DNA from 3 places in the Paenarthrobacter sp. 22069 genome. Region 2 is predicted to be linked to each of the others. Evidence: riboswitches for the same ligand, from Rfam matches in the RefSeq annotation. Region 2 holds a riboswitch; each other region holds the start of a gene.

Region 1 (4,600 bases), on a different contig from region 2:
TCTTCCTGGGGCACCACTGGCTGACGGACGTCATGGCAGGGTGGCTTCTGGGCCTCACCTGGGTCGGTGTGGTGATTATGGCCCACCGGCTGTTCCACCTTGTCCGCAGGCGGGAGCACGCCGGTGCCGCGCCGTCGTTCGACCGTCCGATCGTGCGCGATGTCGTCGCCGAGGAAGTGCACGAGCACGGAAGCTCCGGACCCGGGAAGGGCAGCGCCGGATGATAGTTTTGGGGGATGCGTACTCTCGTTGTTGACCACCCCCTGGTCGCCCACAAGCTCACCGTCCTGCGGGACAAGAACACGCCGTCTCCTGTCTTCCGGCAGCTGACGGAAGAGCTGGTGACCCTGCTGGCCTATGAGGCCACCCGGGAAGTCCGCACCGAGCCCGTCACCATCGAAACGCCCGTCAGCACCACCATCGGCACCGCATTCACCAAACCCACCCCGCTGGTTGTCCCCATCCTCCGCGCCGGGCTGGGGATGCTGGAGGGCATGACCAAGCTGGTCCCCACCGCTGAAGTGGGCTTCCTGGGCATGGCGCGGGACGAGGAAACGCTGGACATCATCACCTACGCGGAGCGCCTCCCTGAGGACCTGACCGGCCGCCAGGTCTTCGTCCTGGACCCCATGCTGGCAACGGGCGGCACCCTGCGCGAGGCCATCAAGTTCCTCTTCAAGCGCGGCGCGTCCGACGTCACCTGCATCTGCCTGCTCGCCGCGCCGGAAGGCCTTGCCAGGCTGGAGGAGGAGCTGTCCGGGGCCAATGTGCACATTGTCCTGGCCTCCATCGACGAGAAACTCAACGAAAAGTCCTATATCGTTCCTGGCCTTGGCGACGCCGGCGACCGCCTCTACGGCATCGCAGGGTAGTTATTCACCCTTTTTCAAACGGTTTCCTGCCGCTAGCCTGAGCGGATGGACTGGAAACTCGAGCTCGTGTTTGTCCCCGTATCCGACGTCGACCGGGCCAAGGACTTCTACGTCAACAAGGTTGGCTTCAACGCCGACTATGACGAGCGGCCCTCGGACTCCATCCGCTTCGTGCAGTTGACGCCGCCAGGCTCCGCCTGCTCCATCTGCATCGGCGAAGGACTCATGGACGCCCCGCCAGGCTCCGGATCCAACCTCCAGATGGTGGTCAATGACATCAAGGCCGCCCACGATTTTTTGAAGAACAACGGCGTGGACGTCAGCGACATCGACGTGCAGGACTGGGGCCACTTCGTCCATTTCGCCGATCCAGACGGAAACAGGTGGTCAGTGCAGTACATTCCGTGGCGGAATGAGGGGCAGGCCAACCCTTAAAGCAAGCCGCGGACCGCATCATGTGAGGCGGCCCGCGGCTTGCGCTGCAGTTCCCCGTTGCGGGGTGACCTGCTTAGTACCAGTTGTGTGCCAAGTGGAAGTCCAGGGCACCGCAGGGCGACTGGTAGCTCTTCTTGATGTAGTCCAGGCCCCAGTTGATCTGCGTGCGGTAGTTGGTGAGGTAGTCCGCACCGGCGCTCGCCATCTTCTCCGCGGGCAGGGACTGGACGATCCCGTAGGCCCCGCTGCTGGCGTTGGTGGCGGTGGTGGTCCAGTCTGATTCCTTGGTCCAGAGCGTCTGCAGGCATTGCATCTGATCCGGGCCCCAGCCGAAGGAGGCCAGCTGGCCGGCGGCGTACGCCTGGGCGCCGGCGGGGTCGTTAATTGCGACGGCGGGAGCCGGCTCCGGTGCCGGGGCGGGCTCGGGTGCCGGGGCGGGTGCGGGAGCCGCGGGCGCCGGTGCGGGCGCTGCCGGGGCCGGTTCTGCTGCCTGCGGCGCGACCGTAATGGCTGCCGGGGCGGGGGTGGCTGCCGGGTTGGAACGGATCTCGCTCTTCTCAATGCTCATTTGGGAGTCGGCCGCTGCCGTGGAAGTGTTGGACTCGGTCGATGACACTGGAGTCATGCTGCTGGTGGCCTGACCTGCCGCGCCTACCCCCACCAGCACGGCGCACGATGCTGCGAGAATTCCCGCGCGCTGGCCCAGGGTGGTTTTCTTGGCCTGCTTGGCGGCCCGGTGTTTAGCCTTGGCCTGCAGGCGTGCTTCTGCCGTGTTTTTGGACATGATTGATCGCCTCTCACACCTGCGGAGTTAGCTGTCGGGTTCGGATGAGGGCATCCGGCCGTACGGAAAGAACACGTACTGGCTTAACCCCAAGGGCATGCATTGCCCGGGACGGTGGGTCCCCCGCCTCTGCCGTAGCTCAATCGGAATCCGGGGAAGCGGCAGAGCTTGGCGTCAACCCGGGATATGCGGCCCGAACGGGGACCGCACCCAATCGACGGTACAGGAATGAAACGCGAAAGTCACATTTAGGTAACGGAAGTCACGGCCGCAGCGCGTCGAATTGCTCCAGGTTTCAGTTCGGATCAGGCGGCGAGTTGGTAGACCGTGGTCCCGCCGATGCTTTGCGCGGCGAAGTTTTCGGCTACCCACTGTGCAATCCGGGTGGCAGCGTCTGAGCCGGTGCTGGACCGCATGGTTGCGCCGGCAATGAAGTAGTGGATCTTCCCCTTCGACACCAGCTCCTGGAACTGCTCAAGGGTGGGGGAGGGATCGGTGCCGTTGAAGCCGCCGATCGCCATCACGGGGAGTTCCGTTGCCAGTTGGTAACCGGCCGCATTATTGGAACCCACCACCGCCGCGGCCCAGGTGTACCCCGCTGCACCGTTCTTCAGCGCTGCCACCAGGTCTGCCGACGGGGTGGGGGCGCCGAGAAGACCACCCATAGCGCCACCTCCACCGCCGCCACGTCCGGCGGCCCCGCCAGCTCCGCCCTGGCCCTGGCCTTGTCCGGCCTGACCGCCGAACTGCCGGGCACTGCCGCCCGTGCCGGGCCCACCGGCCCTGTTGCCGGCGAACCCGCCCGGGCCGCCGAATGCTGTCGCCGGACCGGCGCTGACAATGGCCCCGCTGTGGGCCGTCGCCGCAGTGGAGATGGAGAACGCCAGCGGTCCGGCGAGCGATGCCGCAATGGCGAGCGCCGCCGTCGTCCGCTGCACTGCTGCCGTCCACCGGGCCGCCGTCGTCCACGGGGCCGCCGTCGTCCACTGCGTGGAGCGCAGGCGAAGAAGCCTGCCCAGTCCAACCCCGGCCGCGGCCGCCAAGCCCGCTGCCAGGACCAGCCCGCGTAGCCAGGGACCGTAGGCGGTGGTTGTGCCCAGCAGCTGGAACGCCATGACTGCCGCCGCTGCTGTGGCTGAAGACAGGGCAATGGCCGCGGCCGGCTGGTGCCGGTGCTGCCACAGGAGAACTCCGCCCAACCCTGCAAGCCCGGCTATGCCGGGTGCCAGTGCCACCGCGTAGTAGGGGTGGATGATGCCGGACATGAAGCTGAACACCAGGCCGGTCACCAGTACCCACGAGCCCCAGATGATGACGCTGGCGCGCACCATGTCGGTCCGCGGGGCCCGCCGGCCCACCCAGAGAAGGCCAGCGGCTAGGATCAGGGCGGACGGCAGGAGCCATGCGATCTGGCCGCCGAACTCGCTGCTGAACATCCGCAGCAGCCCCGGAACGCCCCAGCCATTGCCGCCGCCCACGCTGCCTGTTTCGTCGCCGGTCAGCCGGCCCAGGCCGTTGTAGCCCAGCGTCAGCTCCAGGATGGAGTTGTTTTGTGAGCCGCCGATGTAGGGGCGCACGCTGGCCGGTGTCAGCTCCACCGCCAGGAGCCACCATCCGGCGGAAGCCGCCATCGCGGCACTGGTGCCAGCGAGCCAGAGCAGGCGCCGCCCCATCCTGCCCCGGGCCGCTACCAGGAACGCCAGGGCAAAGCCGGGAACCACCAGCAGCACCTGCAACTGCTTGGCCAGGAACCCGAAGCCAAGAAATACCCCCGCCAGCACAAGCCACCCCAGCCGTTCATCCTGGATGGCACGGAGGACCGCGTAGGCGGCCGCCGTCATGAGCAGCACCAGCAGGGCGTCCGGGTTGTTGAACCGGAACATCAGCGTGGCCACGGGGGTGAGGGCAAGGACCGCGGCGGCCAGCAGCCCGGCCCGATGCGCGAGCTTTGCGTCACCGGTGGCCGGTACTGCCGCCCGCCGGACGGCGAGGTAGAGCAGCCAGACCGCGCCGACCCCCATCAGCGCTTCGGGCACAAGGATGCTCCAGGAATTCAGCCCGAAGAGCCGGACGGACAACCCCGTGATCCACAGCGACGCCGGCGGCTTGTCCACCGTGATGGAGTTTGCGGCATCGGAGGAACCGAAGAACCAGGCTGTCCAGTCCTGCGATCCGGCCTGGGCTGCCGCCGAGTAGAACGCATTGGCCCAGCCGGACGCCCCCAGGTTCCAGAGGTACAGCACGGCCGTGCCCGCCAGGACTGCTGCCAGTTCCAGCCGCTGCGCGAGGGCAGGTCGGGGCCGCCGGACGCCAGAGCCGTCCTTTCCGCTCCCCCTGGCGGTACGGGTTGTTTCGGCTGCCTGTCCCGGACGGGACGGCACAAGGCTGGTGGCGGTGCGTCGATATGTGGTGCTGGTGAAGCGGCCGGCCATGGCGTCCTACTTGGTGAGTTGGTACACGGTGGAGTTGCCCACCGTCTGGGCCTGGAAGTTGGCCTGGACCCAGGCAA
Region 2 (4,600 bases):
ACCTGACGAGCCTCTGACCAGGTATGGGCTCCATGGTGATGCCCTGCATCGCCCTGGCCGCCGGCAGAATGGCCAGGTTCGTCCACGTCAGAATCGGATTGTTCGGCTGCGGATGTGCCGGTCGTGCCCACCACGTCAGTGTGTCCGGCGTTGTCCTGCGGCGTTCGGGCCGTCAGCACCTCTCCTTCGCTGCCCGGCGGTGCGTGGGGATCACTGCGGGGTTCCGCTGTCATTCGCCGGGAGCCCCGGCGGCTTCAGTGCCGTAGTTCTGTGCCAGGGACCGGGCGACGGCCAGTGCCGCGTCCATGGATGCAGGATCGATCTCCCTGCCCGGGGCGGCGGCCAGACCCGCGGCGAAGCCTGCAATGAACGTGGTGAGCGGCGCGGCCGGCCGGACCACGGAGTGGGCGGCAACGCCGGCAAGGGAGAGCACCGCGTTGACGTCGATCTGGACATTCTCCAGCTTGTACGCCTGGAGCAGGGCCCGGCACCACTCTTCAAGCGTTTCGTCCTGGCTTTTCACGAATTGCCTCCCACGTTAGTGTCGCCCGTCCGCCGGTCCTGGCTTCCGCGCTGGTTTCCGGCGGCCATCCCCAGCGCGGCAGCGTCATCCCAGGTATCCACATCGGAGGTGGAGCCGGCGGGGACTGTGACAAGCTGCACGTCCAGATTAGCAAGGAGCGCCCGGACAGAGCCGTTGACCAGTGCGTTCCGGGCGGCGAGTTCCCGGCAGGCATGTGTTAACTCGGCTGTGCTGTAAAAAGCAGCCAGGGGCTGCGGCCTGCCGTCTTCGGCGGATGCCATGACGCTGCGCTCCCCGACGACTGCCCCAGGGGTGTCGGCCAGGGCGCGCTGGAGAGCAGCCACTGCCTCCGACGCCAGCGGCATGTCACAGGCCAGGACCAATGTGAGGGGCGAACCACCACCATTTTTCGCCAAGGTATCAAGGCCGGCAGCGATGGCAGCGGCGGGACCCGAGAACGGCGGCTCTTCCCGGCAGGAGAGCACCGCGGCCGGCTGCATAACCCCCGGCAACTCCGCTGGGGCTTCGCCAGGCGCGCCAGGGTCCCCAACAACGACAGTGAGCCGCGCCCCGGACGCAGCGGCAAGCGCCCGCTCCAGGAGGGTCTGGCCGCTGAAGACGAGGGTTTGCTTGGGCACCCCTCCCAGCCGTGAGGACCGGCCGCCGGCCAGGATCAGGGCATCAAACGCCAACGTGTTCGCTTGCATGACCCCAGCCTAGCGACCGGCACGGCCGGAAGCGCCACAGCCGGCGGCGGCACAGGCCGGGCTGGTCAGGCAGCGCGTTCCGGAAGAAGGAAGGGATCCCAGGCAGGCGTGGGCTTCTCGAGTTCCTTGATCTGCCAGATGGTTCCGTGCGGCGGCTCCGGCACAAAACGCAGGGTCCAACCCATTTCCCCGGGAGTATGGTCGCCTTTGACGTTGTTGCACCGCAGGCAGGCGGCCACCAGGTTTTCCCACGAATCGGCGCCGCCCCGCGATTTGGGGTGCACGTGGTCGATGGTGTGTGCCGCCTTGCCGCAATATGCACATTTATGCCCATCGCGCCGTAGCACTCCGCGGCGGCTGACCGCGGTGGAGTGGTTGTACCGGGGCCTGATGTAGCGGTTCAGGAGAATCACGGACGGGCGGCCCAGCACGTCAGTGGGGCCCACCACGGGGTCGTCACCCTCGGCCACCACGCTCGCCTTGCCCGCGAGCACAAGCACCAGCGCCCGGCGGAAAGTCACAACCGCCAGCGGTTCATATCCAGCATTCAGAACGAGAGTGCGCATGCACTTACCTCTTCACGGCCGCACCCGTCAGGGGCACGAGGGCCGGCTGCCCTCGGCATGTCCGGGCTATGGATCGACATCACAAGAGTAAACAAAGAAGTGCAGAATCAGGTAATCGCCGCCGCGGAGCCCAGTCCCTGCCGGAGACGGGGAAAAGGCAAGGGCCCCGCCCGAAACTCCCTTAAAGCGCAAGGGACCCCCGCCTGGTGGCGGGGGTCCCTTTGCAGCAATTCGCGGGCGGCACTGGATCAGGCCGGCACGAAAAATGCCTACCTGACGCGGATGGCCACCGGTCCGGAGCCGACATTGGCGCTGAAGACCACGGTGTCATTGCCGTTGAAGCCGCCGTGAACGGCCATGCCGTTTCCGGCGTAAACAGCGATGTGGGCCATGCCGCCGCCGCCATCAGCGTAGTACAGCAGGTCACCGGGCTGGGCCTGGGACATGGGCACGGTTTCACCCAGTGACAGGTAGCCGGCAGGCCAGTCATGGAAGTGGATGCCGACAGCGGCCAGGGCGTTCGTCACCAGCATGGTGCAGTCCTGGTGCACGCCCAGCTGGGCGTAAGCGGCGGAAAGGATCGCAGCACCCTTACCGCTGGCTGATGCCTGCGCGGCGGGGGCAGCGGGAGCGGCGACGGTGGCAACCTTGGCCGTGACCTTGGGAACAGCAACGGGCTGGGCCACGGGAGCAGCTTCCTGGACCTCGACCTGGGGCTCAGGCTCGGCCACGGGAGCCGGCGTAGTGGTCACGGCGGGCTTTTCGTAGCTGATGGCAATGGTGGACGCTGCGGAGATCGGAGCGTCGATGGCGGATTCAACTTCCAGCGCGGACGCCGGAGCGGAGTCCCGCTTGACGTTGGCGTCGGCAGCGTTGGCGGCGATGCCGCTGGTCAGGACCAGGCCGGAGGCAGCCGCGATAACTGCCGCCTGGCGGCCCATGCCGCCGGCGTTGTCGCTGACCGCCTTGGCAATGACAGCGATCGAGTTGGTTTTGGTGACCTCGGCACGGTGGCGCGCGGTAGCACGTGTCGTCATCAGTTCTCTCTTTCGTATTTCCCCTGGACCGCTTGTAGGCAGGCAGGGAAGGTTGGACGCGCCGGCATCTTGGGGGTACGCCGGCGCATCCCGAACGGGGATGTGATCTAGCGAAAAAGCTTTGGGCAAAGAAATAGCCCTTGGAGCGTGAAGCCCAAGAACTAGTTGCCGTAGTGGTAGTACGAGGATGAACCGGTAGCTGCCGGGGAGTGGAGCAGCGTGCCCTGCGACGGGTTCAGCGCGCTGATCATCATGCCGTTGCCGACGTAGATGCCAACGTGTGCGCCACCGTTCTGGACGACCAGGTCACCCGGCTGCGGGGTGGAGGTGGGAGTCATGATGCTCCACGCGTTGGTGCGGGGGATGCTGATGCCGGCCTGCGCGTAAACCCACTGGACGAATCCGGAGCAGTCCCAGCCCGTAACGGGGCTGGTGCCGCCCCAGACATAGGAGTGGCCGATGCCGGTGTAGGCAATGGCTGCAATCCCGGAAGTGGCCGCAGAAGACACGGCGGAGACAGTCTCAGCCGTCTTGGCAGCGGTCGACCCACCCTGGGTTGCCGCGGCGGGGTTGGCCGAATCGGTGGACTGGGTGCGGACCGCTTCCACCTTGGGTGCAGCGGTGGTCTTGACGACGGGACGCTCGAAGGAGACCGTCGCCGTGGGGGCAGCGGTGACAGCCAGGGCGGTCTGGGCGGAGCCGGACTCAGTGGATGCAGAAACACCAGCAGTGGTGTCAGCAGCCGTCGCGGGCAGGCCCATGCTCAGGATGAGGCCCGATGCAGCTGCCACAACGGCAGCCTGGCGGCCCACGGTCCCGGCATTGGCACTTACAGCCTTGGACATGGCATCCAGGGGGTTGGTGCGAACCGTTTGCGCACGGTGGCGCGCAGAATGATGGCGTGAAGACACGAAGGTAGCCTCTCCCAATGCCTGCGAGGTGAGCTGTCGGATTCGGATGGGAGTCACCCGGCCACAGTGCTTTCCTAAAAAAGCTCGTGACTTAACCCCAAGGCCTCCTGGAATGAAGGCCAAAATTGGTTCCCCCGCCCCTGCCAGACGATGAAATGCGAACGGACCTTGAGCGGTGGCAGAGTTAGGCAATCCACTCAAGAGCGTCAACTTCGGAAAAGTTGACGCGAGTTAGACGGTACAGCAGTTTTGCTTCAATGTCACATTCAGGTCACGACGGGTTACGAGGATCTGAGAGTGCGCAGTCATTTGGTTACAGCCAGCCCATCGGATCGACCACTTCGCCGTTGACCTGCACCTCGAAGTGCAGGTGGCAGCCCGTGGAGGCGCCGGTGGTGCCGCTGAGTGCCACAACGTCCCCGCGGGAGACTGTCTGGCCAACCTTGACGTTGAAGGATGAGAGGTGGTTGTAAGTAGTCTCCAGGCCATTTCCATGGTCGATGACCACCCGGTTCCCGCCACCGAACTGGTGCCAGCCGGCGAAGGTAACGGTTCCCGTGGCCGCCGCCAGGACAGACGTGCCGCACTGCGCGACGAAGTCCTGCCCCCGGTGGAAGTCACCCGTACCACCGGTGATCGGGCTTACCCGGTAGCCGAAAGGGGAAGCGGTGGTGAGGGTGGCCAACGGCGCTGCCAGGGTGCCGGCAGAAGCCGCGCGGGTCACCGATCCGGCCGACTGGGCACTGAGGAGCTGTTTCAGCTTGCCGTCGGGGTCCGCCTTGGTGACCACGGCGGAACGGCTAAAGTCGATCTGCGCGCCAATATCCGCAGAAATCTGCGGCTGCGGGCTGACCGC
Region 3 (4,600 bases), on a different contig from region 2:
ACCGCGGTGGCCGTCCTGGGCGGCGTGGACATCCTGGTCAACAATGCCGGAAAGCAGGTGGCCCAGGAAGACCTGCAGGACATCACGGACGAGCAGTTCGACCACACCCTGAAGACCAACGTCTACGCCATGTTCTGGGTGACGAAGGCCGCCGTGCCGCACATGCCGGCGGGCTCCACCATCATCAACACCACATCCATCCAGGCCTACAACCCCTCCCCGACCCTGGTGGACTACGCCACCACCAAGGCCAGCATCAACAACTTCACCAAGGGCCTGGCCCAGCAGCTGGCCCCCAAAGGCATCCGGGTGAACGCCGTGGCTCCCGGCCCTATCTGGACGCCCCTGCAGGTCAGCAGCGGCCAGCCCAAGGAGCAGCTGCCCGAGTTCGGCCAGTCCACTCCCCTGGGCCGGGCGGGCCAACCCGCCGAGCTCGCCCCCGCCTATGTCTTCCTGGCCTCACCCGAGTCCAGCTACGTGGTGGGCGAAACACTGAACGTCAATGGCGGCAGCCCCACCCCATAGCTTCCGCTCCCGGGAACCGCCGGCGGCGAACGCCCTCAGCGGTCGGCGTCCTGGCCGGACGCATCCTGGTCTGCCAGGAGCCGGTCCGTAGCGGGGTCGGGCTCGCCGCCGAAGAATTGGGCCAGTACCGTTTTGAACACTGTTTCTCCGGGTGCAGCCCGGAGAAACAGTGTCATGGACGAGCGGAGCTTTTTGGCGTCGATGCCGCCGAAGACGTCCTGTGCAGACTGGTCGGCATGGTTCGCCAGGACCATGGCACATTCGAGCAGCCGCGGACCGAGAACCTCGTGGTCCAGGTAAGCACGGGCCTCGGCAAGCGAGGAAATGGCATACCGGCGTGAGGTCTCACTCTGCCCGAGCCCGGCAATCTGCGGGAAGATGAACCACATCCAGTGCCCGGACTTCCTGCCCACCTGGAGCTCCCCCAGCGCCTGCTCATAGGTTCCGCCGCTGTTCTGGGCGGCGACAAAGCGGTCAAGGCCAAACTGATCATTCATGGGGTTCTCCTGGATGCATTCAAAAGGGACAAGTCTTCCTCAAGGGATGCAGCGGCAGCCTGCAACTGCGGGTCCGGGTCTTCCCGCCACCTCGCCAGGACAACGGATGCCCGTTGCTGCTCCCGCTCCCCCAGCCCTGCCAGCATGGGCGCCAGCACATCGGCGAGGAGCGGCGCTGTCAGATCCGCCGCCTGCGCGGACCGAAGGAGACCCTCCAGCCGGGTCAGGTCCGAGTGCCGGAGCAGCCGAACGCGCGACTGCAGCAGCACCACGGCGGCCAGGCGGCGTTCGAAAACGGGCCGGCCGCCCGGCCGCGGCTGGCCCCACAGGGCGGAGGCCAGCATCACGGTGTCGTCATGGTCAAGGTCCTTGAACTTCCGCAGGGCATCGCGGACCGTGCCACGGACTGCCCCGATGGAGGAACCGTAGGAGGCAAGGCGCCCGCCCAGCCGGTGCGCCACTTCGTCCGCACGGTACCAGGCACCTTCGTTCTGGAGGGTCCGGTCGATGAATTCCGCCGCGGCGGACACTGTCTCCGCAGGGCCCGTCATCGTCCGCGCCCCGTGGAGGCGTGGAGGATGCAGAACGGCGTCCAGGGCCGCGCTTCGAGCCGGCCCTCGGCGATGGGTTCCCCGCACGCAGCACAGATGCCGTAGGTACCTCCGGCGAGCCGGGCCAGGGCAGCTTCCACCTCGTCCAGTCCGGCGGAGCTTTGCTTCAGGAGCGCCGAGGCCTGCGATAGTTCGAAGGCGATGGTGGAGCCTTCGGGGTCATGCTCATCGTCGACGTTGGAGTCGCGGCGTGCCGAGTTTGCCGCGTCAATGTCGGCCCGCAGCGCGGGCAGCAGTGCCATGCGCCGTGCCCGCTCATCTTCGAGCAGCGCACGGAACCGTTCGAAATCTGGCATGGGGAAAGCCTAGCGCGTCAGTCAGTACCAGTTCAGGGACACGGAGTGGTTCCAGGCGGCGCACGGGGAGCCGTAGCGGTCGCGGATGTAGCCGAGGCCCCACTCGATCTGGGTGCGGTAGCTGGTCAGCCAATCGCTGCCGGCGCTGGAATACTTTCCCGGCGGCAGGGCCTGGGGTATTCCGTAGGCGCCTGAATAAGGGTTTGTGGCGGTGGTCAGCCACCCCGATTCCCTGGTCCAGAGCTGGGCGAGGCAAAGGAACTGGTCCTGGCCCCAGCCGAAGGCGGCGAGCCGTCCGGAAGCGTAGCTTTTCGCCCCGGCCGGGTCATTCACGGCCCCACCGGGAACGGAAGGCACGACGACGGCGGGCGGGGCGGGTGCCACGGGCGGGGTACCAGGAGCAGGAGCGGCCGGATTGTCGGCGGGAGCGGCGGCCTGCACGGGATCCGGCGGCGCCGGATTTGGCTGAACGGGACTTTGCTGTACGGGATTTTGCTGTATGGGAGTGCTGGGAAGGGCCGGGGTTCCGAAGGGTGCCGCAGGTTCGGCGGGTGCGGGCAGCCGCGCAGCAGCGGCCGCGGCGGCCGCCTGCCTGCGGGCCTGTTCCCCGGCTGCAGCACGCCTGGCCTCCTGCGCCTGCCCGTAGGCGGCCAACGCCGCCTGGCCCTGCCGGTACTCCCCCTCAAGGGCCGCCGTCGTCCCCTTCAGTGCAGCCAGCTGCGCCGTCAGCTCCTCGCTGTGCTGCTGTTCCTGGGCGACCTGCCGGCCGAGCGCGTCACGCGCTGAGCGGGCAGAATCCAGTTTTGCTTTGGCCTCCGCCGACAGCCGCTCCCGCTCGCTCCTGGCAGCCCTTTCCTGTTCCGTGAGGGCGGCGGCGACCCTGCCGGCGGCCCCCGCTTTTTCCACCAGCGCGGCAGTCTTGTCACCGACCAGCTTGACCAGGTTCAGTCCCTGCACGCTGTTGGTGCCGAGGGCGTCCAGTGCCACGAAGAAACCCGCGTTGGTGCCCCCGGTCTTGTAGGACTGCGCGGCAAGGGCACCAATGTCTTTCCGGCGCCTGGCCAGTTCATCGTTGGCCCGCGCTGCCTGCGCGGTCAGGGCTTCCAGCCTCAGCGTCGCGGAGTCGAGTCCGGCCTGGGCGACGGCGTATTCGGCCGCCGACCGGACGGCGGCGTCCCCGGCGGCTTCCGTCTGCTGCTGCAGTCCGTCCAGGAGGCCTGTAATGGTGGTGATTTCGGCTGCCTTCGCGGCTTCCGATGACTGCGCCGCGTGCACGTCAGCCCAGGAGGGGTAGCCGGCGGGCGGGGCGGGATCATCCGCAGTGGCCGGCAGCGGGAAGGATGCCACCGCCAGGGCCAGCAGGACCCCGGTCAACCGGCGCCGGGGATTGATCACGAACAGGGGCATAGTCCCGAAGCCTACCCTTCGCCGGGGCCTGCAGGCAGGGGTCCGTTTCGGGATTGTTATCGCTGGCCTTTCCGGGACGTCAGCCAAGGTCAGCCCGGAAAAGGCTGTCCGGATCCATTCGGTGGCGGAATCCGAGAGGACCACCTCGTATGTTACCCAAATGTGACAATTAGCGGGAGCGCGGGTTATGGTCTTCTGGTGTCCCTCTCAGTCGGGACATTCCCATCAGTATGCCGAGCCCTGCCGCTGATCATGGGACACAACCGCTCCAGCTGGCAGGGACGGGGGAACCAAGTTTCCACGGCCACGTGTGTGGCCTTGGGGTTAAGTCGATAGTGTCTCCGTACGTCACGGGGTGCTTCCGGCCGGGTATCTCCAGCCCGAACCCGACAGCTCACCCCGCAGGCATGGGAGAGGCGATCAACCGTGTCAAAAATTTCCACCACTGCCCGTCACCGCGCGACCCCGGCCCGCTCCATTGTGCTCGAGGGCCTCGCCGTCACAGCCAAGTCCCAGGCCCGCTCGCTGGGCCGCCCTGCGCTCGCCGTTGCTGCGGCATCCGGCATTGCATTCGGCGTTGGCGCCCCGGCCCACGCCGGTGTGACCGGAGCGGACACCACTGATAACAGCAGCGTCCAGGCATACTCCGCGCCCGCTGCAGCCCCCGCGGCTGCCACGGGAAGCGTGCACACCGTTGTTTCCGGTGACACCCTCGGCGCCATTGCGTCCGCCTACGGCGTCGGCCTGAACGACCTCCTTGCGGCCAACGGCCTGGGTCTGTCCTCGATCATCTACCCGGGCGACCAGATCCAGATCCCCGGCGCAGGCTACACGGCTGCTCCTGCTCCTGCCCAGGCACCGGCACCGGCACCGGCACCCGTCCAGACTGCCGCAGCCACGGCACCGACGAACACCGGCATGAACATGTCCTACGCTTCGGCCACCACGGGCACCGGAACCGGCGCAGCCATCCTGGCATCCGCCTACAGCCAGGTCGGCGTGAACCAGGACTGCACTGCCATGGTTGAGAAGGCGCTGCGTTCCGTTGGCAAGACCGTCGGCGACCTCGCGCCCACCCAGTTCTTCCAGTACGGAACGGTGGTAGGCGCTCCGGCCCCCGGTGACCTCATCATTACCTCCGGCCACGTGGGCGTTTACGCCGGCGACGGCCAGGTTGTGAGCGGTGGCGTCAACGGCTACACCACCCAGGTCCACTCCATCAGCTGGCTCAGCGGCTACTCCGTGGTCCGCGTAGCCTAGGTTC

Evidence for each region. A riboswitch is a leader RNA that binds a small molecule or an ion and turns the genes downstream of it on or off. The one in region 2 is predicted to bind cyclic di-AMP.
Region 1: it holds a riboswitch for cyclic di-AMP, as region 2 does, so the genes downstream of both, ACTJK0_RS16345 (hypothetical protein) here and ACTJK0_RS10585 (C40 family peptidase) in region 2, are expected to answer to the same signal.
Region 3: it holds a riboswitch for cyclic di-AMP, as region 2 does, so the genes downstream of both, ACTJK0_RS09050 (LysM peptidoglycan-binding domain-containing protein) here and ACTJK0_RS10585 (C40 family peptidase) in region 2, are expected to answer to the same signal.

What each region holds. Positions count from the first base shown of each region.
Region 1 is NZ_JBQEQF010000020.1:62,195-66,794, reverse strand. Features, by position in the region: gene ACTJK0_RS16360 (phosphatase PAP2 family protein) at 1-224, shown strand, start outside; gene upp (uracil phosphoribosyltransferase) at 237-872, shown strand; gene ACTJK0_RS16350 (glyoxalase superfamily protein) at 918-1,307, shown strand; gene ACTJK0_RS16345 (hypothetical protein) at 1,381-2,091, opposite strand; cyclic di-AMP (ydaO/yuaA leader) riboswitch at 2,097-2,257, opposite strand; gene ACTJK0_RS16340 (ArnT family glycosyltransferase) at 2,397-4,523, opposite strand; gene ACTJK0_RS16335 (ArnT family glycosyltransferase) at 4,530-4,600, opposite strand, start outside.
Region 2 is NZ_JBQEQF010000011.1:24,954-29,553, reverse strand. Features, by position in the region: gene ACTJK0_RS10610 (molybdopterin molybdotransferase MoeA) at 1-233, opposite strand, end outside; gene ACTJK0_RS10605 (DUF6457 domain-containing protein) at 230-523, opposite strand; gene mobA (molybdenum cofactor guanylyltransferase) at 520-1,230, opposite strand; gene ACTJK0_RS10595 (HNH endonuclease) at 1,296-1,796, opposite strand; gene ACTJK0_RS10590 (NlpC/P60 family protein) at 2,066-2,833, opposite strand; gene ACTJK0_RS10585 (C40 family peptidase) at 2,995-3,678, opposite strand; cyclic di-AMP (ydaO/yuaA leader) riboswitch at 3,749-3,929, opposite strand; gene ACTJK0_RS10580 (M23 family metallopeptidase) at 4,058-4,600, opposite strand, start outside.
Region 3 is NZ_JBQEQF010000009.1:27,306-31,905, reverse strand. Features, by position in the region: gene ACTJK0_RS09075 (glucose 1-dehydrogenase) at 1-525, shown strand, start outside; gene ACTJK0_RS09070 (DUF1810 domain-containing protein) at 561-1,022, opposite strand; gene ACTJK0_RS09065 (DNA alkylation repair protein) at 1,019-1,573, opposite strand; gene ACTJK0_RS09060 (TraR/DksA C4-type zinc finger protein) at 1,570-1,929, opposite strand; gene ACTJK0_RS09055 (lytic transglycosylase domain-containing protein) at 1,951-3,336, opposite strand; cyclic di-AMP (ydaO/yuaA leader) riboswitch at 3,588-3,759, shown strand; gene ACTJK0_RS09050 (LysM peptidoglycan-binding domain-containing protein) at 3,763-4,596, shown strand.